Regions from separate parts of the Ensifer sp. genome, predicted to be linked through region 1. Evidence: riboswitches for the same ligand, from Rfam matches in the RefSeq annotation. Region 1 holds a riboswitch; each other region holds the start of a gene.
What was found. Region 1 has a riboswitch for cobalamin ahead of RTP54_RS22515 (TonB-dependent receptor domain-containing protein). Riboswitches for the same ligand answer to the same signal wherever they lie in the genome.
Positions count from the first base shown of each region.

Region 2: it holds a riboswitch for cobalamin, as region 1 does, so the genes downstream of both, cobU (bifunctional adenosylcobinamide kinase/adenosylcobinamide-phosphate guanylyltransferase) here and RTP54_RS22515 (TonB-dependent receptor domain-containing protein) in region 1, are expected to answer to the same signal.
Region 3: it holds a riboswitch for cobalamin, as region 1 does, so the genes downstream of both, RTP54_RS10620 (DUF1636 domain-containing protein) here and RTP54_RS22515 (TonB-dependent receptor domain-containing protein) in region 1, are expected to answer to the same signal.

Region 1 is NZ_DALZXU010000006.1:81,075-90,615, reverse strand. It holds gene RTP54_RS22550 (AAA family ATPase) at 1-645, shown strand, start outside; gene RTP54_RS22545 (hypothetical protein) at 748-1,002, shown strand; gene RTP54_RS22540 (pentapeptide repeat-containing protein) at 1,036-1,656, opposite strand; gene RTP54_RS22535 (DUF6925 family protein) at 1,773-2,807, opposite strand; gene RTP54_RS22530 (ABC transporter ATP-binding protein) at 2,819-3,613, opposite strand; gene RTP54_RS22525 (iron ABC transporter permease) at 3,610-4,611, opposite strand; gene RTP54_RS22520 (ABC transporter substrate-binding protein) at 4,608-5,477, opposite strand; gene RTP54_RS22515 (TonB-dependent receptor domain-containing protein) at 5,477-7,390, opposite strand; cobalamin riboswitch at 7,566-7,775, opposite strand; gene RTP54_RS22510 (ABC transporter permease) at 7,868-8,980, opposite strand; gene rbbA (ribosome-associated ATPase/putative transporter RbbA) at 8,983-9,541, opposite strand, start outside.
Region 2 is NZ_DALZXU010000001.1:2,119,925-2,129,465, forward strand. It holds gene cobO (cob(I)yrinic acid a,c-diamide adenosyltransferase) at 1-440, opposite strand, end outside; gene cobN (cobaltochelatase subunit CobN) at 596-4,372, opposite strand; gene cobW (cobalamin biosynthesis protein CobW) at 4,429-5,493, opposite strand; gene cobU (bifunctional adenosylcobinamide kinase/adenosylcobinamide-phosphate guanylyltransferase) at 5,497-6,021, opposite strand; cobalamin riboswitch at 6,163-6,617, opposite strand; gene RTP54_RS10340 (cobyric acid synthase) at 6,684-8,141, opposite strand; gene RTP54_RS10345 (hypothetical protein) at 8,392-8,535, shown strand; gene RTP54_RS10350 (ABC transporter substrate-binding protein) at 9,347-9,541, shown strand, end outside.
Region 3 is NZ_DALZXU010000001.1:2,177,771-2,187,311, forward strand. It holds gene RTP54_RS10595 (mechanosensitive ion channel domain-containing protein) at 1-2,047, opposite strand, end outside; gene RTP54_RS10600 (DUF924 family protein) at 2,185-2,745, opposite strand; gene RTP54_RS10605 (iron ABC transporter permease) at 2,836-3,846, opposite strand; gene RTP54_RS10610 (ABC transporter substrate-binding protein) at 3,978-4,931, opposite strand; gene RTP54_RS10615 (ABC transporter ATP-binding protein) at 4,928-5,734, opposite strand; gene RTP54_RS10620 (DUF1636 domain-containing protein) at 5,757-6,170, opposite strand; cobalamin riboswitch at 6,278-6,494, opposite strand; gene aspT (aspartate-alanine antiporter) at 7,063-8,766, shown strand; gene RTP54_RS10630 (bifunctional aspartate transaminase/aspartate 4-decarboxylase) at 8,822-9,541, shown strand, end outside.

The DNA of each region.
Region 1 (9,541 bases):
CTCTATTACCGCGGAGACTGGAGCGCGCTGGAGCCGACGGCGCTGACGCTTCTGTCACGCGCGCAAAACGCCGGAAACATTCAACAGGAGATATGGGCGCTGCGCTGCAAGGCACTATGCGTGCTGCACATGGATCGGCCGCGCGAAGCGGTCGAGGTGCTCCGGCTGATCACCTCGGCCATGCACGGCTCCGTCGATCTGGCCGCACAGATCTCTGCACGCGGCGCGCTGGCCTTGGCGCTTGCGCGCGTCGGCAGACACGCAGAGAGCGTCGAGGCGGCCGTCGATACGCTTCGCCTGCTGCACACCATGCGCCGCCCCTCCTCCCACAGCACGCTGATCGGCATTTCAGGCGTGGCCGAGGTTCTGTTTCGCGGACGGGAAGCGGGCCTTTCGCGCGAGTACGAGCAATGGGGGCATTGGGAGCGCCGGGCGCTGCATGAGCTTGCCCGTTACTGCCGGGTTTTTCCGGTCGGCACGGCGCAATACGGTCTTTGGTGCGGCCTGGCCCATTGGCTCGACGACAGCAAGGAGCGCGCACTATCGACATGGAAGCAGGGGCTCGGTGCTGCCAAACGTCTTTCCCTCAGGCAGGACGAGGCGACAATCGCCGCCGAGATCCGACGTCGGCAGGATACTGTCTGATCGGCAACAGGTGGCCCGCGACGGAGCGCCGTCTCGACGGATGACCTTGAACCTGAGCTTCGCCTCCTATAGTCCGGGTCCATATTGATTTGGATTGGGACAATCGTGTCGAGAGATCGTTATTCGAGAAAACTGGAATGCGCCAAGTGCGGTGCCTCCGGCTTTGCAGAGGCCTCGGAGAACGACGATCCGAAATCGAGGACCCGCGGCTTTCAGATCGACCAGATGCCGACGGGCTTTTCCACCGAACGTCCGTCCAGCGATCCGGCCAAGCACATGATCCGCTGCCGCTGCGGCAATATCTTCGCCTTCAAGCAGAAGACGGTCTATGCCCCGAGCGGCGAGCCGCGAAACTAGAGCTTCCCGCCGTTTTTCGTCCTACAGACGCGGTCAGGACGCCCGAACCACCAGGCCCATGGCCTCGCAGATCATCACCGACTGCTCGATGGTGATGACGGCACGCTTCAGCGTCACCGTTTCGGGCTCGATCGAACTCAGATCGCTGCCGCGAAGATCGCATCCGGTAAAATCGGCGCTGTGAAGCCAGGCACCGGACAGGTCGAGCCCGGTCATGGTTGCCCCCTGGCAACGCGCTCCGGTCAGGTCGGCCTCGCGCAGGACCGCATCGGTAAAAACCGCGCTGCGCAGATCCGCCCCGGGCAGGCCGACGAACGACCAGTTGCCGCCCTTGACCCGCGTCGCGTCGAACTTGCAGCTGTCGAACATGCTGCCGACGAACTTGCAGTCCCTGAAATCGACGTCGTAGAAATTGCAGCCGACGAAGGTGCAGTTGATGAAGGCGCTGCCGTCATGGTGCGAGCAGTTGAATTTGGCGCGACGGAAGGTGCAGTCCTTGAAGACGGCACCGGTGCTGGTGGCTTCGGTCATGTCCAGATCGGAAAACAGCGTACGGCTGTGGTCGCGATCGGATACGTCGAGCCCATACCAGTCGGCGCCGGCAACGGTTGTCTCGGTTGCGGGGGCTGCTTCTCCGTGCTTGCGTTCGGCCATCGTCCCCTGCCCTTCTTCGGTTCCAGCATTGCGTTCATCGCCTGTCTGGCGTGAAAACGGCTGCGACGCAAGGCGACCTGGCGCGCTCGGGACGGCAGCGGCCGTTGCCTTCGCCTTCAATGCCCTGGCGCTTCATCGTCGGTGTCTGCGACATCGACGGCGCGGTCATGCACCATGCGCCAGGCGAGAACCCTTGCAAGTTGCTCGTCGTCGCCGTTCCGGCGGGCGAGGTGTTCCTGCTGCCTGAGGGCAACGCGCATGACGGCGCGGGTGGAACGGCTGTTGGCGCCGGCAAAGTCCTTCGGGCGGTCATCGCGGGCCAAGGCAGCGATGAGCTCAGCCTTGGCGGTGACCGTGGCCTCATTGCCGTATCGCCCCAGAAGCGCCTGAAACCGCTCGTGCAGATGCGGGTCGAAAGCCCGCTCCTCGCCCATCGGGCCGACGACCGGATTGCCGGGGTGCAGGCTACCGAGCGGCAGCAGGCCCGGTGGTATCGGCGTGTTGGCGGAATGGGTGCGGCCGCTGCGCAGCAGTTGCGCCAGCACGTGGGTGTGCGGGCCGGGCGGAGAGACACCGCCGGTGTCCGGCCCGCCGATCTTCTGGTAGACCTCGACGCGGCCGATCGCCGTCACCGCGACGCGATGGGGATGGGCCTTGAGGATCGCTGCCATCGCCGCATTGTCGGGCTCGAACAGGGACCTACCGAGGCTTCGCCTCAAGGTGTCGATCAGGGCCGCGTCGTCGGTGCGGATGCAGAAATCGCATTGCGGCAGAGAAAGCCCCATGTCGAACAGGATCGCGCCGCGATCACCCGGGCGAATGGCAGCGTCGTCGCGACCAAGTTCGCTCAACACCGCGCGCGCCTGGCGCCGGGCATCGCTTTCAGGCAGGCAAAGCGCGACTGCGTGGCTCCAGCGATGCGCCCTCGGGCTCACAGTCTCCCAGGCGACCGGAACGATATCACCAAGCCGCGCCACATCGATCAGCACGCCGCCGCGCTCCGTCGCCCGACACAGCACATCCGGCCTGTCGACGATGAGTGTTTCGCCCGGATCCTGATGAAACTCGGCAATGGCGCCGAACGTCCCCATGCTCCATCCAGCCTCCGGGTCTTTCAGATGGGTGCGCAGCACGTCGGCAAGGTCGGCCATGAATTTGTCCCTCAATTCTGTTGTTCGTTCGTGGTTTGCGCAAGGCGCGTAGGCTGCACGACCAGCCCGCCTCCGGTCTCGGCCACATAGGCCTCGATGCCGTAGACGCGCCGCAGGAGATCGGCGGTCAGCACGGTTGCCGGTGGCCCGTCGGCGACGATGCGCCCGCCTTCGAGTAGCACCAGCCGATCGCACCAGCGCGCCGCCAGACCGAGATCATGCATGGAGGCGATCACGGAGGTGCCATGAGGCGTGAGATCGCGAAACACCTGCATCAGCGCGAGTTGATGGGCCGGATCGAGGCCTGCGACCGGTTCGTCGGCCAGAAGCAGGCCGGCCTGCTGCGCGAGCGCTCTTGCAATCAGCACCCGCGCCTTTTCACCGCCGGAGAGATCGGTCGCCCGGCGCGCGCGCAGTGCGATGATATCCATGCGCTCGAGTGCTGCTTCGACCGCCGCCCGGTCGCCATCTGTCGGTCGCGCGAAGGCGCCGCGATGCGGCTGCCGGCCGAGATCGACGAGCGCTTCCACCGTGATCGGCCAGGCGATGTCCCGATCCTGGGCGACATAGGAGACGTGGCGCGCAAGATCCTGGGGCGCCATACGTCGCAGATCCTGCCCGTCGATGAGAATGTCGCCGCTCGACGGCACCAGGCCAAGACAGGCGCGCAAAAGCGTCGACTTGCCGGCACCGTTCGGCCCGATAAGGCCGACGAATTCGCCCGGACCGACGTCGAGAGCGATGTCCTTCAGCACCCGGTTGCCCCCGAGCGAGGCGGCGAGATTGGAAACGGCAAGCCGGCTCATGCCATCTGCCTCCGTGCGCGCAGGACAAGGACGAGAAAGAACGGCGCGCCGACGACCGCCGTCAGCACGCCGAGCTTGAGGTCACGGCCGGGCGCCACCACACGCACGAGAATGTCGGCAGCCAGCAACAGGGCCGCCCCGCCGAGCGCGCTGGCCAGCAGCAGCCGCGAGGGCCGCGCTCCGACCAGCGGGCGCAACAGGTGCGGAACGATCAGGCCGACGAAACCGATGGCGCCGGCAACCGCGGTCGCCGCCCCGACGGAGGCGGCCGTGCCGATGACTGCAAGACGCTGCACCCGCCGCATGTCGACGCCCATGCTGGCCGCCGTTTCATGCCCCAGCGTCAGCGCATCGAGCGCGCGGCCAAGGCTTGCCAGCATCAGCCAGCCGAACACCATGAAGGGCGCGGCCAGCCAGACATGGATCATCGAGCGATCCGTGAGCGAGCCCAGCATCCAGAACATGATCTCCATCGCCGCAAACGGATTGGGCGAGAGATTGAGCGCCAGCGAGGTCATCGCCCCGGCAAAGGTCGAAACGGCGACGCCGGCGAGGATGACCGAGAGCGGCCGCGCATCCGCGCCCGCTATCAGCCGGACGACAAGCACGGCGCAGAGCGCGCCGCCGAGCGCCATCAACGGAAGTGCCAGCGGCATGAGGGCCGACAGTCCGGTATAGATGGCGATGACCGCGCCGAGCGAAGCAGAGGCGCTGACGCCGATCAGCCCCGGTTCGGCGAGCGGGTTGCGCAGATAGCCTTGAAGGGCAGCGCCGGAAAGCCCGAGCGTTGCACCGATCATCAACCCGAGGATCGCCCGCGGCAGGCGGATTTCCCGCATCACCAGCCCGATCAGGCTGTCGTCGTCAGCGAAAAGCGCCGAAAGCCCCTGCAACGGCGCGACTTCCGCCGGACCGACCGTCAGCGAAAGCACGAAAAGAAGGGCGACCACCATGGCAAGAACTGCGATCAGCAGGCGGTAACGGGCGGTTTCGGTCATCGTTTCCCCATGTCGGGTTTCACGCCGCCAAGCGTCATGGCGGCCTGCTGCAGGATGCCGGCGGCGATCAGCGTGAACGGCCCGCCGCAGATGGTGTAGCGGCTGTCGAGCTGGACGGCCCGGTGCCCGGCGGAAATGGCCCGGAAGGCCGGATGGTCGAAGGTCTGCCTTGCCAGCGCCGGCCCTCGATCAGGGCTGGCGTCGACGGCGATCAGATCCGGACGGGCGAGCACCAGCGCTTCCAGGCTCAGTTTGCCGGTGCCGGAAATACCGAGCCTTTCCGCCAGATTTTCCAGTCCGGCGATGCCGACGATGTCGGCAACAAGGGTGCCGCTGCCGGAGGTGAAGCCGTTGGCGTAGTAGAGCGCCAGCTCGACCTCAGACAAGTTCATCGCCTGCAGCCGTGCGATCTCTGCATCCATTGCCGCCACCAGTGCGTCGGCTCGCTGTTGGCGGCCGAGAATTTTCCCCATGCGCCGCAGGTTGGTCCTGACCTCGGCGATCGATACCTCGGGCGCAAATTCCTCGACGACAAAGCCGAGCCGTTTCAACAGGTCGACCGTGGTGCGTGTCGTGTAGGTGCCGGCAATGACAAGATCCGGCTTCATCAGGAAGATCTCTTCGGCAAGCCCGTGATTGAGGACATAGCGCTTAGCGTCGTCTGCAAGCGCCGAGGTCGAGGCGTCGGCGGCGAGATAGGAGACCGAATAGAGCTGTCCCTTATCCGCCAGAAGCATGGCCATCTGGTCGGTGCAGACATTCATGGAAACGACGCGGCGCGGCGTTTCGGCCGCCGAGATGCCAGCAGGCGAGGCTGCCCAAAGCAGCCCCGCAACCAGAAATCGCCGACACCAACCGGATATCATCAAAATGTGGCCTTCAATCCGGCAAACGCGGTGACGCCTTGCGTGTTGTAGCCGTAGATCTCCTCATAATCCTCATCGAAAAGGTTGTCGACGCGGCCGAAGACCTCAAGCGTGTCGTTGACCTTGAAGCTGCCGCCGACATTGACGAGCGTGTAGGCGCCAAGCGGCACTCTCTCGGGCCCGGGCCTGTAGGCGACATCCTGCATCCGACCGTTGAGGATGACCTCGCCGAAGACGCGCGCGCGATCATCATGGAAGACGTAGGCCGCATCGAGCGCTGCGGCATGTCGCGGACGGCGGACTTCCTGCAGGCGCGGACCACCGGCCAGCGTCTGCTCACTCGAGGCGGTGTAGGTGTAGGTCGCCGTCGTCGTCAGTCCGTTGAAGAAGTCGACGATCGCGGAGACCTCGACCCCGTGGCGCAGGCTTTCGCCGGAGCGATTGACCGGCGTCGAGCGGAAGCTGGCGTCGTAGACGGTGGCGATCTCGTTTTTAAGGTTCTGGTCGAAATAGGTGACATCGACAGTCAGACCGTCGTCGAAGAAGCTCTGCTCGACACCGATGTCCCAGCCGAGGCTCTCCTCCGGTTTCAGGTAGGGATTGCCGATGAAGGTTCCCGGGATATACCCGAACTGCTCGTAGAAGGTCGGGTTGGTCACGCCGGTGCCGACGGATGCGTGCAGGCGCGTATCGCTGCCCGGTATCTCCCAGGAGGCGCTGAGGCTCCATGTGGTCGCGTCCTCGAAGCGATCGTTGAAATCGCGCCTGAGGCCTGCATTGACGAAGAACTGGTCGGCGAACTCGCCGCGATACTCGCCGACGAGCGAATGCGCATTGCGGCTGAAGGTCTCGAGCAGATGCGACGGCCTGAACGTCTCGCGCTGCCACTCGTAGCCACCGGTGATCTGGTGGCGGATACCGTCTCCACCATCGAAGCCGTAGCTTGCCTGGTAGCTGCCGTTGTAGCGGTTGCCGTCGTTCCAGGATCGCCCGAAGCCGCTGACATTGTCACGGTGAACGTCGAGGCCGGAGACGCGCGCCTTCTGGGTGAGATCGCCGTCGAGCGCCGAATGGGTCAGGCCGAGCGAGCCCGACAGCTCACGCGATCGCGTGTAGTCCAGTGTGTCGTAGGTCAGCGCCGTCATGTAGTCCTGTGCGTCAAGGTCGGTCTTGCGGTTGACGGCCCGCAAGGTCGCGTCGAGCTGCAGATCCGGCGAGAGATCGAAGGCGAACTTGCCGTTGACGGTGCCATTACGGTCGCCGTCATCCTCGGAGCCGGTATCGGAGATATTGAAACCGCCGGTTCTCTGGAACACGCCGGACAGCGCGTAATCATAGCCCTCGCCGCCGCCGCGGGTCGACAGGCCGCCAAGCCAGGTGCCGTCGCCGCCGACTTCGGTGCGGGCGTTTGACACGGCACCATCGCGGCTTCCCTTCTTGGTGACGATGTTGATGACACCTGCCATGGCATTGGCGCCCCAGAAGGTGCTTTGCGGTCCGCGCAGGATTTCGATGCGCTCGATGTCGTCGGCAACCAGGCCACCGAAATCGAACTCGCCCTGAGAGACATCGTTCGCCTCGACGCCATCGATCACCACCAAGAGCTGATTGCCTTCCGCACCGCGCACGCGCACCTGCGTCAGGCCGCCGGGGGCACCGGTGCGCGAGACCGAGAAACCGGGAACCAGACGCAGGGCGTCGGCGACGTAGCGGATCTGGTTTTTCTCGATCTGATCTCCGGTAATCACGGTAAAGGCGCGTCCGGATTTGCGCTGCTCGGTCGGCGTCAGGCCATCGGAAACCAGGATCTTTTCAAGTTTCGTCGGCTGTTCGTTTGTGCCCTGGTCCTGTGCCTGGGCACCGCCCACGAGGGTCAGAACCAGCGCGGCTGCGCCAGTCAATTGTTTCGTCATGTCGTCCCCACTCCGGCGCGACGGGCACGATCCGGCCCACGCGCGATCGACCGCGGGCAGACAATGGCTGAGGCAAGACGACAAGCGACCACCCCGGCGCCGTCTGCGGCACGCGGCAACATTGCTCCAATGTCACCGCTACGGACGGCCGCGCCTCGACACCCCTCGTGTCCAGGCATGGGTGACCGAAACAGGCAGGTCTCCTGACTTCCGCGTCGTCGCTTCCTCCCGCCTTCCCACGCGAGATGTCGCGCAGTGGCTTCATGGGGTTCCGCTCGGCGGTTACAGTTGCGGGGGCAGTCGCGGTATCGGCCCCTGATGGGTAATCCTCACCGTGTTCCCTTTTCATCCATCGCATGACGGAACCTGTTTCGCAGGGACGAGACCTACCAGATGCCGGCGGCGCGTCAACCGCCGGTCGCATTTTCCACTGGTAAAAGTCTGCGCGCGCTTTGCCCGCGACACGCCACGCTCGGTCTATTTCAGGAATGCCCGGAAGCGGCGCATGGCGAAGGCAAAGAGGACAGCGCCGATTACCAGAAGCGCAAGAAGCTGTGGCCAGACGACGTCCAGGCCGGCATCGCGGAACAACACCGCCTGCGCCAGGATGACGAAATGGGTGTTGGGTGCGGCGAGCATGATGGTCTGGATGATCTCGGGCATGCTTTCGCGCGGCGTCATGCCGCCGGAGAGCGCCTGCAACGGCAGAAGCACCAGCATCAAGAGCAGGCCGAACTGCGGCATGGAGCCGGCGATGGTGGCCAGCAGGATGCCCATCGACGTTGTCGCGAACAATTGCAAGGCGGTAGCCAGCAGGAACAACCCAAACGAGCCCTGCACCGGGACGGCGAGCACGCCCTTGACGACGAAGACCAGCGAGACGGCCGAAGCCAGGAGCACCACAAGTCCCATCGACCAGACCTTGCTGACCATGATCTCGAACGGGGTCACGGGCATGACGAGCAGATGCTCGACCGTGCCATGTTCGCGCTCGCGGATGAGCGCCGCCCCGGTCAGAACGATCGACAGGATGGTGATGTTGGTGATGACGTTCATCACTGCGCCGAACCAGCCCTTGTTCAACTCGGCATTGTAGCGCGCCCGCAGGACCAGATCGACCGGCAGCTGCTGCTCGCTGCGGTGCCGGTCGAGGAAGCCCGCGACCTCGCCGGTGACGATCTGCTGGATATAGCCGTTGCCCGAAAAGGCCTGGCTCATGCGCGTCGCGTCGACATTGAGCTGGATCGTCGGCGAGCGGCCGGCGAGCAGATCCGTCTGGAAATTCGGCGGTATGTCGAGCGCGAAGGTATCGAGCCCCTGGTCCATGCGCCGGTCCATCTCCGCCGGCGTGATCATCTGCGGCGGCACGAAATAGGGCGGATAGAACGCGGTCGAGATCCGCGTCGACACCGGCGAACGGTCCTCGTCGACGATGGCGATCGCGGCGCGATTGAGCGTCTCCGGCATCGCGGTCGAGCCGGTATAGACCGACAGGGTGAAGGAATAGACGATCAGGATCAACAGGATCGGATCGCGCCAGAGCCCCCAGAGTTCCTTGATGCCGAGCTGGTAGATGTGGGACAGGCGCATGGTCACCTCGCCTGCTTCTTGAGGGAGAAGGTGCCGATCGTCAAAAGCACCGGCACCGCGATCAGCATAGGCACGAAAGCGCCGGCGAGATCGCCGAAGCCGAGCGCCTTGGAGAAGGTCCCGCGCGCGATCGTCATGAAATGCGTCGTCGGGTAGATCTGGCCGATGAAGGCGCCCGCCCCTTCAAGCGAGGATACCGGATCGATCATCCCGGAATACTGGATGGCCGGGATGAGGGTCAGGATCGCCGTGCCGAAGATCGCCGCGATCTGGCTCGACATGAAGGTGGAGATCACGAGCCCCATGGCCGTTGCTGCCGAGACATAGATCAGGCCCGCGACGGTCCAGGTCAAAAGACTGCCGGTAAACGGCACCCGGAAAACGAAGATCGCGAAGGCGGTCAGAAGCGCGAAATTGAGCATGGCCAGCGCGATATAGGGGAGCTGCTTGCCGACCAGGAACTCGAGCCGCGTCACCGGCGAGACATAGAGATTGACGATCGAGCCCAGCTCCTTCTCGCGCACGACGCTGAGCGCCGACAGCATGGCCGGGATCAGCATC
Region 2 (9,541 bases), on a different contig from region 1:
TTGATCTCGTCGAGCAGCACCATGGAATTGCGCTCGTCGCGGATCAGCTCCTTGGCCTTCTCCCAGGCCTTTTCCGCCATCGCCACGTCGCGGGCGCGGTCCTGCGTTTCCCAGGTAAAGCCTTCGCCGAGCGTATAGAACTGGCAGACATCGCCGAAATGCTTCTCGATCAGGTCGCGCTCGCCGGTCTCCCAGGCGCCCTTGATGAACTGCACGACGGCGCAGGGCATGCCATGGGCGATGTGGCGGAAGATCATGCCGAAGCCGGCGGTCGACTTGCCCTTGCCCTTGCCGGTATTGACGATGATGAGACCCTTTTCGTCGGTCTTCGTCGCCATGATCTTTTCACGCGCCGTCTTCTTCTTCGCCATCTTCATGGCGTGGCGCGCGTCGTCCTTCTCGGCAATTGCTTCGCCGCTGATTGTCGTCTCGTCCGTCATGATCACTCCCTCGATTCCGTTAGCGGGCTTCGGGCGGAAGCCACGCGCACGCTTCATCTCACGTCAGTCCATTTCCGCGTTGCACAGAACACCGAAAAGGAACCAGGTCTTTGCTTCCACGCAATTCCGGACGAGAACCGTCGCCCGGCACTGCCCTATTCATTGCCGGCGCGCAGCCGGGTCGCGCCATTGCCGATGCCGGCAAGCTCAAATCGCGCCGAGTTGGAACGCGGGGTCCACAGATTGCGGTCGATCGCCTCCAGCAGCCTTTCGGACAGCTCGGCGAGTGCCGCCGGGTTCTTGTCGCGCAGGAAGTTAGAGACCCGCTCGTCGACGATGAAGGCTTGATAGGCCGCCTCGAAATGGTGGTCGCGCACGGCACCCGTTGTCGCGGCAAAGGCGAACATGTAGTCGACCGTTGCGGCGATCTCGAAGGCGCCCTTGTAACCGTGGCGCATGACGCCATCGATCCACTTGGGATTGACGACGCGGGCGCGCACCACGCGGCCGATCTCTTCCTCGAGCGAACGGATGACGGGCTTTTCCGGGCGCGAATGGTCGTTGTGATAGATCGCCGGCCGCGCACCACCAAGATGCTCGGCAGCAAGGCTCATGCCGCCTTCGAACTGGTAGTAGTCGTCGCTGTCGAGCAGGTCGTGCTCGCGATTGTCCTGGTTCTGGACCACGGCCTCGATCGTGCGCAGCCGCTCCTCGAAGAGGTCCCGTTCCGCCTTGCCCTCCTCGCCGGCGCCATAGGCATAGGCGCCCCAGGTGAGATAGGCATCGGCGAGATCGGCTTTTCTGTCCCAACCCTTCTCGTCGATCAGCGCCTGCAGGCCGGCGCCATAGGCACCGGGCTTGGCGCCGAAGACGCGGTAGGAGGCGCGGCGCTCAGCTTCCGCTGCCTCGACACCAGACGCCTGCAGCCGCTGCGTCTCGGCGCGCATGCGCGCGGCGATCATGTTGTCGGCATCGTCCTCTTCAAGCGCACCGACGGCGCGGATCGCCTTGTCGAACAGCGCGATCTGGTCCGGGAAGGCATCGCGGAAGAATCCGGAGATCCTCAGCGTCACGTCGACGCGCGGCCGCCCGAGCACCGCAAGCGGCACGATCTCGTATCCCATCACCCGGCGCGAGATCATGTCCCAGGTGGGCTTGGTGCCGATCAGCGCCATGGCCTGGGCGATATCGTCGCCGCCGGTGCGCATGTTGGCCGTGCCCCAGGCCGTCAGCCCGAAGGAGGACGGCCATTCGCCATGATCCTGCAGGTAGCGGCGGATGAGCAGCTCGGCGGATTTCTTGCCAAGCTCGTAAGCGGCCGGCGTCGGCACGGAGCGGCTGTCGACGGAGTAGAAATTGCGCCCGGTCGGCAGAACGTCGGGCCGCCCTCGCGTCGGCGCGCCGGACGGCCCGGGCGCCACGAAGCGGCCATCGAGGCCGGTCAGGAAACCGGCCATCTCGGCAGCACCGGAATTGACGATCGACGGCTTTAGCCGTGTCTCGATTTCGCCGAGCACGGCGCTGGTGGCCGACCACGCCGCCGGTGCCGGCGCCTCGCCGCTCACGAAAGAGGCCGCCAGCAGCTCGATGCGCTCGACCGTATCGCCGGCCGTGCGCCAGGGCTGATCGCAAACCTCGGCAAGGATATCCGGCCGCAATCCGTCCCAAGGGTCAGACATCACGCAATCGAGCGGATCGAAGCCGAGGCCTGCATCCGCCGCGATCGCGCGCTGCAGGCTCTGGTCGACACCTTCGCCGAGGCCACGCGGCACGCGGGCGAGCGCCACCGTCAGATCGGTCAGAAGCCGCCCCTCCGGCGCCACGCCGAAGATGTGCAGGCCGTCGCGGATCTGCATCTCCTTGAGATCGCAGAGATAGGCGTCGAGCTTTTCCAGCGCCTTGTCGTCGCTGTCGCCCTTGTCGATGCCGGCGTCGTGGTCGAGGCCGATGTCGTGCACGAGATCGAGGATCTGCCGGCTCAGGAGCCTCAGCCGTCGCGGATCGCCGCCGGCGGCGTCGTAATATTCGTCGACCAGCGCCTCGAGGTCCTTCAGCGGCCCATAGGATTCCGCCCGGGTCAAAGGCGGCGTCAGGTGGTCGATGATGACGGCGCTGGTGCGGCGCTTTGCCTGCGTGCCCTCGCCGGGGTCGTTGACGATGAAGGGGTAGACATGCGGCAACGGCCCGAAGATCGCCTCGGGGTAACAGGTCTCCGATAGTGCCAGCGCCTTGCCCGGCAGCCATTCGAGATTGCCGTGTTTGCCCATGTGGACGATCGCCTGCGCTGCGAACTGGTTGCGCAGGAAAGCATAGAAAGCGAGATAGCCGTGCGGCGGCACGAGGTCCGGCGAGTGGTAGCTCTCCTTCGGATCGATGTTGTAGCCGCGCGCCGGCTGGATGCCGACGACGACCTCGCCGAAGCGGGCGAGCGGCAGCGCAAAGACGCCATCGAGGAAGAACGGATCGGCTTCCGGCGCGCCCCAGCGGCCGGTCACCTCATCCTTTATCTGTTTCGGAAGCGAATCGAAGAACGCTTTGTAATCGCTCAGCGAAATTGTCTCGCGGATCTCGCGGTCGTGGCTTACCGCATTGGTCGGCCCGGCCATGAGATAGCGGATCAGCGCGTCGCCATCTGCCGGCAAATCGGTGACGCCATAGCCTTCGACGGCCATGGCGCGCAGCACCTCAACTGTGCCGGCAGGCGTATCGAGCCCGACGCCATTGCCGAGCCTGCCGTCGCGGTTGGGGTAATTGGCCATGATGATGGCGATGCGGCGTTCAGCCGGCCTGGCGCGGCGCAACTTCGCCCAGTTGACGGCGAGCCGGGCTGCAAACCGCACCCGGTCGGCAAGCGGCTCATGGCCGACGATATTGGCTTCCACCCTGGGATCGTAGATCGAGGCCGCCTTGAAGGAGACGGCGCGCGCGAGAATGCGGCCATCGACCTCCGGGAGCGCGACATTCATGGCAAGGTCGCGGGCCATCAGCCCCTGCGGCGACGTCTCCCATTGCGCCCGCGACGAGCCGGAAAAGATCACCTGCAGCACCGGTGCGCCGGTCGATTCCAGCACCGTCGGCTGCCTGTCGGCGCCCGGCGACGAGACGGCAAAGCCGGTGGCGTTCATCACCACGTCGGGAGCCGCCTCGGCAAAGATCGATTGCAGCGTGCCGACCGAAACGGCATCCTTGAGGCTGGAAACGAACAGCGGCAGCACGCGCATGCCCTCGGCCGCAAGCGCGTCGATCAGCGCCTCGACCGGCCGCGTCTCGCCGCTCTGCACCAAGGCGCGATAGAAGCAGATCCCGATGGTCGGGGGTTCGGCTCCCTCCCCGGTAACCGTTCTTTCCCGGACACGAGCCCGCCATTCGCTGACGCCTATGACGCCCGCCCCCGGCCACCAGATGCCGGCCTTCAGAAGCGGCTTTGCCGGCTGCGGCTTCTCGCCCCCCGAGATCAGTGCCTCGGCATAATCGAGAAACAGACCTGCATTGTCGGCGCCACCTTCGGTGAAATAGGCCCAGAGGCGCTGGCGGTCGTCTGGCTCGACCGTGGAGAACGGTTCGAGGCCCGGATCCGGCTTGTCGTCGCCCGGCAGCACCGCGATCTGGAAGCGGTGGGTGACGGCGGCCGCATGCAATGCTTCCAGCACATAACGGAAATAGCTGGCGCCACCGAGCGGTCTCACCACGATGAGCTTTGCATGCCGCGCCGTGCGCTCGACATAAGTGTCGACCGACATCGGATGCATCAGGTTCATCAGGCTGGCGATGCGCAAGCTCGCTCCCTCGCCGCGCCGGCCATGGGCCGCAGCGATCGAGGAAAGCTCGGTGTCGGCGGCCGACAGGAAAAGCACGTCGGCCGGCGTTTGCCCCAGGTCGATCGCTTCGTTGCCGTCGGCGATCGTTCCTTTCTGGGCGAGAAGCAGATGCATTGTTCTATCCGTTCAGGCCGGTCCGGGTGTTCCCGGAACGGCGTTGATTCAAGGCGTCAGACGAGCGCGGTAATGGCAGCGCGCACGGCTGCTTCGTCCATATCGTGCAGGCCAATGACCACGAGGCGGGTGCCGCGCTTTTCGCCGGCCACCCAGGCCCGGTCGTAATACTGGTCGATGCGGGCGCCGACGGCCTGGATCAAAAGACGCATCGGCTTGCCGGGCACATCGGCAAAGCCCTTGAGACGCAGCACGTCGTGCTCCGCGATCACGCTCTTGAGGCGATCGATGAAGGCGGCGGGATCGGCAATCGCGCCGAGCTCGACGACGAAGCTGTCGAACTCGTCGTGAGAGTGCTCCTCGCCGGCCTCATGTTCCATCTCGTGGTGCGACTTGCGGTTGGCGATATCGCTTTCCGTGCCGACACCAAGGCCGAGCAGGATGGCAGCAGCCACTTCGCCGTTCTTGGCTTCGATCATCGCGGGCTTGCGGCTGGTGCGCGAGGCGACCTCGTCACGCACGGCCTTCAGGCCGGAGGCGTCGATCAGGTCGGTCTTGTTGAGCACGATCAGGTCGGCAGCCGTCAGCTGATCCTCGAACAGCTCCTCGATCGGGCTTTCGTGATCGAGATTGTCATCCTCGACGCGCAGCGCATCGACCTTGTCATGGTCGTCGGCAAAGCGGCCGGCGGCAACGGCCGCGCTGTCGACCACGGTGACGACGCCGTCGACGGTCACTTCGCTGCGGATATCCGGCCAGTTGAAGGCAGCGATCAGCGGCTGCGGCAGCGCCAGACCCGAGGTCTCGATGATGATGTGGTCAGGACGGTTTTCGCGCTCGAGCAGCTTGGTCATGGTCGGAATGAAATCGTCGGCAACCGTGCAGCAGATGCAGCCGTTGGTGAGTTCAATGATGTCGTCTTCCGAGCAGGCTTCAGCGCCGCAACCCTTCAGGACGTCGCCATCGACGCCGAGATCGCCGAACTCGTTGATGATGAGCGCGATGCGCTTGCCGTCGGCGTTCTGCAGCAGGTTGCGGATCATCGTCGTCTTGCCGGCGCCGAGGAAGCCGGTGATGACGGTCGCCGGGATCTTGCCCTGGTTGGCTCTCGCAGTGGTCATGGATCAACCCTTCATTTTCAGCGGCAATCCAGCCGCGACAAAGTAAACTTCCGCGGATTTCTCCGCAACGATCTGGTGAAGCCGGCCGGCATGGTCGCGGAAGTCGCGGGCCATGCGGTTCTCGGGCACGATGCCGAGGCCGACTTCGTTGGAAACAAGGATGAGGCGCGCCTGGGCCTCAGGCAGAAAGCCGGCAAGGGCAGCGAACTCCGCCGCCATGTCGCGCTCTTCCATCATCAGGTTGGTGACCCACAGTGTCAGGCAGTCGACGAGGACCACGCGGTTCTCACCGTCGATGCGCGTCAGCAGCGAGACGAGATCGAGCGGCTCCTCATGCGTGGTCCAGCCCTCGCCGCGCCTTTCCCGGTGATGGTCGATACGCTCGCGCATCTCGTCGTCCCAGGCACGCCCGGTCGCGACATAGTGCATGTCGAGACCCGAGGCTTCGACGAGCCGTTCGGAGAAGCTGGATTTGCCGGAACGGGCGCCACCGAGGACCAGAACCGGCCCGGCATGGGGAATGCTCATCTGCCTTGCCGCCTCACGTCGCCGCAGCGGGCGATTTTGAACGGCAACAGAAGCTCGGCGCGCTCAAGGCGCGTTCGGAAAATGGTCGATAAGCCAAGACAACCTCCGTGATGGCGTTGGGAAGCGGGCTTCCCTTCGGGCGGAATGCCCCTGTCGGACGGCAGGTCTCCTGGCTCACGGCGTCACGAGCCCATGGCATCGCTTCGCGTCGCGACGCGAAAACAATGCAAGGGCCCGAACGGCCCGCCTCACCTTCCCGGCGCTTTCCGGTGCCACAGCGAACCTTTGCACGTCGTTTCCGATGCGCGGCGCTGTGGCCGGTTTCGTGAAAGGCGGACGATTCGTAGAAGAAGAGGCGTCCAGCCCGGCTGATCACGAAGCCACGCCAGTGGCTTTTCCGGCTTGATCCCTGACCTGCCCCGATTGCCCATGCAACCGGCCGACAACCCGGCATCAAACCCGATGGCGAACCCTGACCGTTCTACAGTCGCGGGGTCGGCTGCGATAAGGATGCCCGGTTTGGGTCCATCCGTCACATTCCCAATTATTCCCCCGCATCGCCACGATCCGGGGAAACCATCCAACGCCAGATGATTAGGAAGCGGGGGGCGCAAAGTCAATCGACGCGTGCGACGGCCAACAACGCGATTGCGGCGCGCTGGCTAATTCCCGAGCAGCTGCTCCAGCCAACGCCTGTCGAGCACCGCCTCGAGTTCGCTCGCGACGTCGTCGAGCGCCGCGTCGACCGATTGACGATAATTGCCGATGCCGCCCTCGATCCCGAAGCTTCTCAGCAGTGCCGAGCGATAGGCATCGCTTGCAAACAGGCCGTGCAGATAGGTGCCCATCACCCGGCCATCGGCAGAAAGAGCACCATCGGCGCGGCCGTCGATGCTGACCGCAGGGCGGTCGCAATCGGCGCCCGTCGTCTTGCCCAGGTGGATCTCGTAGCCTTCGAGCGTCACGTCGTGCTCCAGCGACCAGGCGCGACTGTTGCGCACGGTCTTTTCCGGCGCCATCTCGGTTTCGATATCGAGCAGACCGAGCCCGGCGATTTCGTGGTCGCGCCCCTCGATCCCCAGCGGATCGGTGACGCGCCGGCCGAGCATCTGGTATCCGCCGCAGATGCCGATAACCCGGCCACCGCGCCGGACATGGCGCTTGATGTCGCCGTCCCAGCCCTGCGCGCGCAGATCCTTCAGGTCGGCAATGGTCGATTTCGACCCGGGAATGACGACGAGACCCGCATCTGCCGGGATCGGGTTGCCTGGCTTCACGAAGACGAGCTCGACCTCCGGCTCGGCGGCGAGCGGATCGAGATCGTCGAAATTGGCGATACGGGACAACACGGGAACGACGACCTTCAGCGCCCGCCCCTCGCCGCGCACGCGCTTTTCGAGCACGACGGAATCCTCCGCCGGCAGCCGGCCCGCCGCCTTCAACCACGGCACGACGCCAAAGCAGGGCCAGCCGGTGTAGCCGCCGATGGCGGCAATGCCGTCATTAAACAGGGTGACGTCGCCACGGAACTTGTTGATGAGATAGCCTGAGATCATGCGCCGGTCGTCCGCCGGCAGGATCGCATGCGTGCCGACCAGCGAGGCGATGACACCGCCGCGGTCGATGTCACCCACGAGGATGACAGGCACGTCCGCACGGGTCGCAAAGCCCATATTGGCGATGTCGCCGGCCCTCAGATTAATCTCGGCCGGAGACCCCGCGCCTTCGACGACGACAAGATCGACGCCGGCCGAAATCTGCTCGAAGCTGTCCATGACCACGCCGAGCAATTTCGGCTTCAGCGCCTGATATTCGCGCCCGCGCGCCTGCCCTGCGACCTTGCCCTGCACCACGATCTGGCTGCCGACATCCGACTGCGGCTTCAGGAGCACCGGGTTCATGTGCACGGAGGACGGCACGCGGGCAGCCAGCGCCTGCAGCCACTGCGCCCGGCCGATTTCGCCGCCGTCGTCAGACACCGCGGCATTGTTCGACATGTTCTGCGGCTTGAACGGCCTGACCTTCAACCCGCGATTGGAAGCGAGCCGGCAGAGGCCTGCCACCAATACCGATTTTCCGACATCCGAGCCGGTTCCCTGCAGCATGATCTTGCGTGTCATGGCGCCACGGGTAACATCGATTTGATCGGGCGCAAAGCCCTGCTTTGACAAGATTTCGCCGCATTTGCGGCGCGTCGATGACGGACTGTTTCGGTCGCTAATCAAGCTTGTCGAGTTTCTCTCCGAAACTAGCGTAATTGCGACATCCTGTGACGAGTTTGGCATTCAATTTCGCTTGCGGCGAGCCTATATCAGCGCCACCGAAACACATACCGGACCAATGGGGTCCGGCCTCTCAAGGTCCATGTCCATGCTGTACATCTTCAGCAAGCCCAATTTCGTTCAGATCGCCTGGAATTCCAAGGTCCCCGCCAGTCAGTCGCGCGTCCGCAACGTCGTTCTCGACGCTCCCTTCGGACCGCTCGGCTTCATCCGCACGTCCAACGTCGGCTGACCCGATGGCCCGGTCCCCGGGCGTCCTATTGGCCAAGGCTTCGCATTTCAGCAGCTAACGCCTCCTCCTCCAGCCGTCTCCCCTCGTGGAGACGGTTTTTTTTGGTCCGTCGATCACCGTCAACGGCCATAAACGCGAAAGCCGCATCGACCTCTCTCGAGGGATGCGGCTTCCAAAAAACACTGGTCACTCCGGAAATACACACCGGAGGCTCGCTTCAAACCCGGGACGCACTACCTTGATCCGGGTCGGCGGCCGTTTCCTGCCGCGCAACAACAATTAGCCGGACATCGTTACCGGATGGTTATTGAGGATTTAACGAAAGATGAATTCCGGCTTTTTTTGAATGTTTTTCGCGACATTCGCAAAATTTGCGCGTGACGCATTCGAGACAGGAAAGGTCCTCAATGCAACAGACCGGAAACCAGCATTGTGGCGAGCGCTAAATTTTGCGGCACTAATTGTCGCAAATGCTTAAATTTAGCCGCCGGGAGCCGAAAAATTCCGCTTGCGCCATGTCGCAGACAGACGCCGCTACCCTATCGGTCGCGCCCCTCTCCGATTGAAGAGGTTGATTTCTCAACGAGAATACTTAGGCTTGGCTTGCGGTATAGAGGAAATCCGGCCGGCGACAGGGTTCCGCGGCCAGGACCAGAACGAATTCCCATCACCGCCGCAGCGGGGCTACCCTTGGCGTGAACTGCGCCGAAGCCCAGGCTGCTTATTTGGGTCGGGTGACCGGGATGCAAGGGCGTCCCCATGACGCCCGTTCGATCGTTGGCTGCAGATAAAGACTGGGAGGTCTTGCAACATGAAGAAACTCCTCGCTTCCACCATTCTCGCCGCAGGCCTTTATGCCATGGCGGGTTCCGCGCAGGCCGCGGAATGCGGTGAAGTCAGCATTGCCGAAATGAACTGGGCATCTGCGGGCGTCGCTGCGCATGTGGACAAGTTCATTCTGGAAAACGGTTACGGTTGCACCGTGACGCTGGTTACCGGCGACACC
Region 3 (9,541 bases), on a different contig from region 1:
GATCGATGCCGGCCGCCGACAGGCCGATGAGGCCCGCAAGGCCGACGCCGACATAGCCGATGCCGGTGCGGATCGAGTTCCTGACGCCGGCATCCACCCGGCTGCGCGCCATGATGTTGCCGTCGATCCAGCGCTGCACCCAGCGGGTGACGACATAGCCAAGCGCGAAGAACAGCACGCCCGCCATGATGCCCATGAGCGAGATGGTGATGGTGCCGATCTTGATCTCGGTGACGGCGCGATAGGTCCAGGATTCGATGTCTGCGACCTGGAAGCCCCACTGCAGGAGGATCAGCGGAATGAAGAAAAGGGCGACGAGCGCATAGATGCCGAGCCCGGCGGCCAGCCCCACCTGGTCGAGCCCGACCTGCTCGAGCTTGAAGCGGCGCTCGAGATAGCGCCCGGCCGCGGTTTCGGCAAAGGCGCCCTGGCGCGAGACCGCCTTGCCGGTGAGGAAGCCGATATACATCATCACCAGGATCGCGCCGGTGATGATGATCTGGGTGGCGATGAAGCGCGACAGGCCGACATAGCCGGTGGCGGCCGCGATGATCAGCGAAGCCCCCGTCAGCACCAGGATGATCGAGACGATGCGCGGCCAGGGATGTCCCGGCGCGTCGAACGGCTCGTCACGCTTCAGTGTCGGCTTGATCCAGGCCGAAGCGATGATGATAAGACCGATGACGACGGAGGCGATGAAGCTCTTGACGACGGTCAGCACCACCGGCGAGCCGAGCGCCTCGCTGATGCCGCCGAACATGTAGTCGAGCCCATTGACCAGCGCCATGGCGAAGATGGTGATCAGGAGGACATTGGCGCCGCGATCGGACACCCGCACCAGCCGCCAGCGCGAATCCTTCGGCGACAACACCGCATTGGCAAGCGTCGTGACGAAGAACCCGACGACCGTCACCGCAAGCGCGATCGCGATGATCGGCGTGATGTCGGAGCGCAGCACGTTGAAACTGCGCAGGAACAGGAAGCTCGAGACGGCAAAGGCAGCGGTCGACAGGGTCGGAATGAGCGTCGACCAGAAGGCGACCGACAGGCGCCTCATATAGCTCGGCTCCTCATCGGACTTGTCGTGATGGATATAGGGTGAAAACAGCCGATTGCTGCCGACAAGGAAGATGAGGGCTGCGCAGATCGACAGGAACAGCGCGGTCAGAAGCGGGATACGCTTGTAGTTCCACACGAATGTCAGCCAGCTCGTCGTGCTGCGCGACAAGACCTTGGTCTCGTTGATCGTCGCCGACAGAGCCTCGTCGAACATTTCGATCGAAACGTCGGTATTCTTGAGCAAGGTGTTGGAAAACAGCGCGCGCCGCGTCGCCGTGATCGCGTTCGACAGCTTGGTCGCCTGGACCGAGAGATTTTCAGCCTCGCCCGTCAGCGCATTGATCTCGCCGCGCTCGGCCAGGAGCCGCTTGCGTTCCGATGTGACGATGTCGGCCTCGGGCGGTTGTCCCTCGCCCGGCGGATCGCCGAGTTCGGTGAGCCGCGCCTTGATCTCGTCGAGCCGCGGACGCGTGGCGATCGAGGTCGCGATGATCTGCTTGGCAACGGCATCGACCTCCACCTTGTATCCGGCAAGCAGGGTATCGTCGTCGCTGGCCTTGGCGATCAGGTCCTTCAGGCGCTTCAGTTCCTTGGCAGCCGTGGCAAGCTGCTCGGCGGTCTGGCTCTGCCCGGCTTCGGCCGCACTGACCGCATCGCTCGGCTGCGCCGGTGTCGCAGGCGTTTGCGCCGGTTGGCCTGCGGCGGTCGCGGGCTGCTGCGCGGCCGGTGCCGGCTGACCCTTGTTGTCGGCGGCCGGTTGCGCGTTCTGAGCGGGCTGGGCACTGCCTTGCGCCGGCTGGGTGCTACCTTGAGCCGGTTGGGCATTGCCTTGCGCGGGCTGATTGCCGGCCTGGGCCGGTGCCTTTGCGGGGGTCTCGGCAGGTTGCGTCGTCTGCGCCGGCTGGGCGTTTTGCGCCACGACGGCGCCGGCACCGGCCAGCGACAGCAGGCAGACGGAAACGGCGAGCAACTTTCCCACGAAATGCAATTTCAAACCCCTCGAAAGCCCAGAGATGGCCCCGATGCGGAATCGCCGGAGCCGTCGTCACAATGCGGTTTGAATACGAAAGACGGCGGAAAGATGCAAAGGCATGGGAAAACATGCCTTCGCGCCCTCAGAAACCGTCAGAATCCTGCACCCGGCTGCGCCAGATACGCGAGCTCCGCCGCCGTCGATGTCCGCCCGACGAAGGCATTGCGATGCGGAAAGCGTCCGAACTGCTCGATCACCTCGCGATGCCGGATCGCATAGTCGATATACATGGGATCGCCGAGTTCGTTGAAGAGCTTCACCGCCATGGTCTGGTCGACAAGGTTCTCAGAATGCTCGAACGGCATGTAGAAGAACGCCCGCCACTCCGGCTTGACCGCCATGTCGGCACCGGCGCCGACGGCGAGCTTGGCCTCCCTGAGCGCCAGGCCGTCGGTGGCAAAGGCAAGCGGCGTGCCCCTGTACATGTTGCGCGGCAGCTGATCGAGAAGCACGATCGCCGCCAGCCGGTTTTCCGGCGTCGCCCGCCAGACATCGCCGATCTCCCTGGCGAGCGCCAGGTGCGACGCCTGGAAGCGCTGGTAGCAATGCTCGTCCAGCTCGCGCGTCGGCTTGAACCAGTGGTCGAGCGACAATTCCTCGAACCAGAATTTCAGGACTTCATCCGGAGTGCAGGCCTCAGCGTGATACGTCATTCGCTCCTCATGTCTTAAAGTAATCCGATTGCCGCCGGGGAGATGCCCCATGAGATAGGCGGCAATCGCGCCGTGTCCATCCCGATTGCCTTACACCACCTTGCGCTGCTTCAGAATGGCAATAAAGGCGATGCCGCCGACGAGCCCGGTGACGACGCCGATCGGCATGTCCTCGGGCGCCATGACGACGCGGGAAAACAGGTCCGCCCAGATCAGCACCAGGGCGCCGACAAAGGCCGAAAGCGGGATGACCCGGACATTGTCGCTGCCGGCAAACAACCGGACGAAATGCGGCACCATCAGGCCGACGAACCCGATCGCGCCCGAAAACGCCACCATCACGCCGGTCAGAAGTGCAGTGACGACGAAGAGCACCAGGCGAAACCGGCGCACGGGAATGCCGAGCGTCGTCGCCGTCTCGTCGCCCATGGCGAGCGCGTTGATCTCACGCGCCCGCAGCACCAGATAGCCGAGACAGGCGCAAAGCACCGCGGCGGGATAGATCAGATGCGGCCATTGCGCCAGCCCAAGACCGCCGAGCATCCAGAAGATCACTGTGTGCACCGCACGGGGATCTCCGAGGAAAATCATAAGGTTGCCGACCGAAGTCAAGGTGAAGGCGACGGCCACGCCCGACAGCACCAGCCTGTCGGCATTGCTGCCGAGCACCCGCGTCACCAATGCGACAAGCGCGGTGGCGACAAGGGCCCCGGCAAAGGCAAACAGCGGCACCGTGGCAAGGCCGAGGATGAGGCCGGTATGCAGCAGCGCTATGATGGCGCCGAGAGCGCCGCCGGAGGAAACGCCGAGCAGGTGCGGGTCTGCGAGCGGATTGCGGGTGACGGACTGCAGCACGGCGCCGGTCAGCGCCAGCCCCGCCCCCACCAGCCCGGCCAGCACGACGCGCGGCAGTCGCACGTCCCACACGATGCTTTCGCGCCCCGCCGACCAGGCGACCTCGACGCTGCCGGGAGACAGTTTCGAGGCGATGATCGACCAGACGGTCGAAACCGGGATGGGCGCCGAGCCGAGCGAGACGGCGGCGGTGATCGTCAGGCACAACAACAGCAGCGCCGCGAGAATGGCGGTCGTGATCTTCACAGTCTGTCCCAGATCCTGGATTGCCGATAGGGGGCGGACGTGAGCCGCATCGCGCACGCCCGCATGTTATCCCCGAGGTCGATATCCCCGGGGTCGATGCCGACCTTGGGGATCCTGCGCCAGCCGGTCGCTTACATCGCCTGCCCGTGAAACGCCTTGGCAAGGCGGGCGATGGCATCGATGTTGCGCGGGCCGGGCGTCGCCTCGACATAGTCGAGCACCACGAAGCGGTCGTTCTTGACGGCATCGATGGCTTTGAAGGCGGGATTGCTTTTCATGAAGGCAATCTTCTGCTCGGCGGTCACCTCGCCGTAGTTGACGATCACCACCACCTCCGGGTTCTTGTCGATCACCGGCTCCCAGGAAATCTCGGTCCAGCTCTTCTCCACGTCGTCCATGACGTTGACGCCGCCGGCCGCCTCGATCATCGCTGTGGGTATGCCGAAACGACCCGACGTGAACGGCTTCTCCTCGCCGGAATCATAGACGAAGACGCGCGTCGGCCGCTCGATCGCACCCACATCCGCAGTGATCTTGTCGAGATCGCGGCGATAGCCGTCGACGAGCGCCTTGGCCTGGTCCTCGACGCCGAAGATCAGGCCGAGATTGAGCAGGTCGACGAACATGTCGTCCATCGTTGGCTTGCCCTTGGCCATGATGTGGATGCAGGATTCGGTCAGCTCGTAGACATTGATCTTGAAAGGCTGAAGCGTGTCCGGCGTGACCTCGCCGCCGACCTTCATGCCGTAGTTCCAGCCGGCGAAGTAGAAGTCGGCATCCGCATTGAGCAGCACTTCCTTGGTCGGGTATTTTTCCGAAAGCTCCGGCAGCGCCTTGACGCCTTCGCGCAGCTTTTCATCCAGTGTCTTCCAGCCGGAGACCCCGGTATAGCCGACCATGCGGTCCTGCAGCTTCAGGGCCAGCATCATTTCGGTGAGGTTGACGTCGTTGGAGACGGCGCGCTTGGGTGCTGCATCGAAGGTCACGTCGCGATTGCAGCTCTTGACGGTGACGGGATAGGCGAGCGCCGGCGTGGCGGCGAGCGTCAGCAGCAAAAGGGCTGAACCGGCAAAAAGTGTCTTCATGAAATCAATTCCTGTCGAGCGAGTGAAAAGGAAAAACGCGCGCCGTTGGTAACGGCGTTGCTGTGCGCGGTGGCGGTGACGCCGAAGGCGGAGGAAAGTGCCTGCGGGTTGAGCACGTCTTCCGGCGCGCCGAAGACCGTCATGCGGCCCTCCGTCAGGATCGCCACGTCGGTGGCGAATTCGGCGGCCAGGTTGATGTCGTGCAGCGTGGTGACGATCGTCAGCTGCAGCGTCTGGAGCAGCTCGAGGATTTCGAGCTGGTGACGGATGTCGAGATGATTGGTCGGTTCGTCGAGGATGATGACGCGCGGCTCCTGGGCGAGCGCCCGGGCAATCAGCACGCGCTGCTTCTCGCCGCCCGAAAGCGTCGAGAATTGCCGCCCGGCAAGCTGGGTCAGATCGAGATGCTCGAGCGCATGCGCCACCGTCTCGCGGTCACGGGCAGTCCAGCCGCTCATGCCCTCGCGCCTGGGGATGCGGCCCATCATCACCACGTCACGCACGCTGAAGGGAAAATCGCTCGGCATTTCCTGCAGCACGACGGCGATGATCCTGGCCGCCTCGCGCGCCGTCATCGACCAGACGTCGACGCCATCGACCTCGACCACGCCGGCCGTCGGCCGGGCCGAGCGATAGAGGCAGCGCAACAGCGAGGTCTTGCCGGCACCGTTCGGGCCGAGAATGGCAAGCCGGCTGCCGGGCGCAATGGCAAAATCCACCTCGCGGACGAGCTTCAGGTCCGGGCGTGGGCCCCAGTCAAGGCAGCGAACCCGAAGGCCGGCCCCTCTTGCGGTGCAACTCATCGGCTCGTCCCCCCGTGCGCACTCATTGGAAGTGCCCGCCGCTGTCTTCTGAGACGAGCAGCGCTGCCGGAATGCGCGCCAGCGTCTTGCCGGAAAGCCCGCGCGGCCGCTCGGCCGCCCGCGTCATGCCGTCATCGCGCCCGGCATAGGTCGTCGCAAAGGAGACGAGATCGTCGATATCCTCATCGGGCGAGATGTCGCCGAAGAGATAGGTCGCCTTTCCGGTGGCCTGGAAGGCGACGGTGCACGGCCTGGTGCAGCCCGCCATGCAGACTGTGCCGGCAATGGAAAAATCCCGGTCAAGCGGCGCGCCGAGGGCCGCGATGCTGCGGTTCAGCCGCTGGATGAGATCCGCGCCCGGCCGGCAGGGGCCGCCGGTGAAGCGGCAATCGGTGCAGACCGTTATCTTGTGCTGTCGGGATGCCGGTGTCGCCATGCTTGCTCTCCGCCGGAGCGAGCCGGAGAGAATGTGGCATAGCGATGTGATGACGGATGGCCGTCGCGCAAAAACCAGTTCTTGTCCATCGGAACACCCCGTCCGTTGTGGTTGATCGGTTCGATGGCAGGTCTCCTGGCTCGCGGGTCTCTGCGCATCCACGTCTTCCCGGCTTAACGCCAGTGACAGGGTGTGAATGCGCTTTCCGCTCACAGTTGCGGGGGCAGCCACGGTTTCGGCCCCTATTGGGTCGTCCGCTCCGTGTTCCCTTTTCAGCCGCTTGCGCATTGTCGCGCTCGCAGCACCATCACGCCCTTCGTCGCACACTTCGACGGAGGTGACAACCGGCGGGACGGATCGGCTCGGGCCTATCAACATGCGGCATATTTTCATGCAGATTGGTTATGTAATATCATTACGATGCGCAAGCCTAAAATGCCTTTGTCGGGATAATGTCGACGCTCGGTCGGGCCGCCATGCCAAGCCGGCACGCCTCACCCTGACGACGAAAGGCTCGGGCTTCCCTAACGTGAACCGACGAAGGTTACGTCCAGGCGATCGGCGGGATGAACGACAAGAGCAGCCGACGCTCAGCGCGGCGCCGCATCACGTCGTGGCCCGACGAAGAGATAACGACGGCGGGACTTGCCGACCGTTCTGGCTGTGCGCCGCCCGCCTCCCCGGTAACGTCGTCCGTTACTGTTACGTACTTGAAGACAGCCACAATCAGTGATGTGCTTCCAGGTGAAAAGACCGTGCATCAGCAGACGCGCAACGACGTGGGCCGAGCTTGCCCGAGATCGCGCGGCAGCGAAACGAATGCGCCTGCGACGTAGCATCCAGCCTGTCCGCGTACCTCCCGAATACGACGAGTTTCTTGAAGGGGATGACGGTGAATCCGATAGACTTTTTTGTTGATACCCTGCGTACCTATCCGCCGGTCGCCGTTTTTCTGGCGCTCGGCATCGGCTTTCTGATCGGTCCGATCAAGATCGCCGGGTTCAATCTCGGAAATGTCACGGCCACGCTTCTGGCCGGCGTCGTCATCGGACAGCTGGGGATCCAGGTTTCGGGCGACCTGAAGTCGACCCTGTTCCTCCTCTTCCTGTTTGCCGTCGGCTACGGCGTCGGCCCGCAATTCGTTCGCGGCCTGAGCACGGATGGGCCGAAACAGATCCTCTTTGCGCTTTCGGTCCTCGTGCTGTGCCTGATCGTGCCCTATCTGTGCGCGCTCGTTGCCGGCCTGCCGCTTGGCTACGGCGCCGGCATGTATGCGGGTTCGCAGACGATTTCGGCGGCGATCGGCGTTGCCAGCGACCAGATCAACGCGATGGGGCTGACGCCCGAACAGGCCAAGACCTATACCGACCAGATCCCGATCGCCTATGCGGTCACCTACATCTGGGGCACGATCGGCTCGGCCATCATCCTGGCCCAGCTCGGGCCCAAGATGCTCGGCATCGACCTGCCGGCCGCCTGCCGGGAGTATGAGGCAAAGCTCGGTGGCGGCACCGTGGCGAGCGAACCGGGGATCACCCACGCCTATCACGATTTCGGCCTGAGGGCCTATCGCGTCGACGAGGCGAGCGGGCTCACGGGAACGCCGGTCAGGAACCTGCTGCCCGGCATCCGCGTCTTCGTCGAGCGCGTGCGTCGCGGCGGCCAGATCATCGAGGCGGACGGCAACACCGTGCTGCAGCCGGGCGACGTCGTCGCCTTCTCGGGCCGGCGCGCCCTGCTCGTCGAACACCTCGATTCCAAGCTCCTCGAGGTCGAGGACAAGGAACTGCTCAACGCCGAGGCCGAGGTGCTCGACGTCTACGTGACGAGCAAGGCGCTTGCCGGCAAGACGCTTGCCGAAGTCAGCACCATGGACTGGGCGCGCGGCGTCTACGCCCGCAAGATCGTTCGCTCGCTGGTCGAGATCCCGGTGCTGCCGGGAACGACCGTCGAACGGGGCGACATCGTCACCATCGGCGGCGCCAAGGCCCATGTCGAAGCGGCGATCAAGGCGCTGGGCTTTGCCGATCGCCCGGTCGAGACCACCGACATCGCCTTCCTCGGCTGGGGTCTCTTCGTCGGCGCCATGATCGGCGCCCTCACGATCACCATCGGCGGCATACCGATCGGCCTTTCGACCTCGGGCGGCGCGCTGCTTGCCGGCCTCGTCCTTGGGTGGCTGCGCACCACCTACCCTGCCTTCGGCCGCATTCCGAGCCCCGCCCTCTGGCTCCTCAATACGCTGGGCCTCAACATCTTCATCGCCGTCGTCGGCATCGGCGCCGGCCCCGGCTTCGTCGCCGGCTTGCAGGAAGTCGGCATATCCCTCCTGATCTGGGGCATCGTGGCGACCTCCGTACCGATGATCGCCTCGGTGCTGCTCGGCCACTACGTGTTCCGCTTCCATCCGGCGATCCTGTTTGGCGCCTGTGCCGGCGTGCGCACGACGACGGCCGCGCTCGGCATGATCCAGGAGGCTGCCAAGAGCAAGGTGCCGGCACTTGGCTACGGCATGCCCTATGCCATCGGCAATACACTTCTGACCATCTTCGGCCTGGTCATCGTCATCATGCTGGCTCCGTCAGGCGGGCCATGAGTTCGAGACAAACGTTCAAAGACACAAGACAACTTCGATTAGGGGAGTGTGATTCATGTTGGACAGAAAATTCTACGACAGTCTATCCGAGCTCAGCCCGTTCGAGATCAAGGACGAGCTGATCAAGCTCGCCAGGACGAACGCCGAAAAATCCGCCAAGGCATTCCTCAATGCCGGCCGCGGCAACCCCAACTGGACGGCGACCAGGGCGCGTGAAGCGTTCTTCCTGCTCGGCCAGTTCGCCATCACCGAGGCCAAGCGCACCTCCTTTGATCCGAAAGCCGGCGTGGCCGGCATGCCGGCGCGCGACGGCGCCTATCAACGGTTCCAGAAGTGGATCAAGAAGCAGCTCCAGATGGCCGCCCACTGGGACGAGGAAGACGACGGCGAACTGCCGGCCAAGACGCTTTCCGATGCCGTCGAATACGCCATCCGCGCCTTCAACTTCGACGCGGACGCCTTCGTGCACGAGCTCACCGACAGCATCATCGGCGACAACTACCCCGTTCCCGACCGGGCGCTCTACCACAATGAGAGGATCACCCACGAATACCTGATGTGGGCGATGTGCGCGGGCTTCAGGCCCGACGCGAAATTCGACCTCTATCCGGTCGAGGGCGGCACCGCCGCCATGTGCTACATCTTCAAGGCGCTGAAGAACGCGCGCCTGCTCAACGCCGGCGACACGATCGCGCTCGGCACGCCGATCTTCACGCCCTATCTCGAAATGCCGGAACTGGAGGATTACGACCTCAAGACCGTGCATATGAGCGCG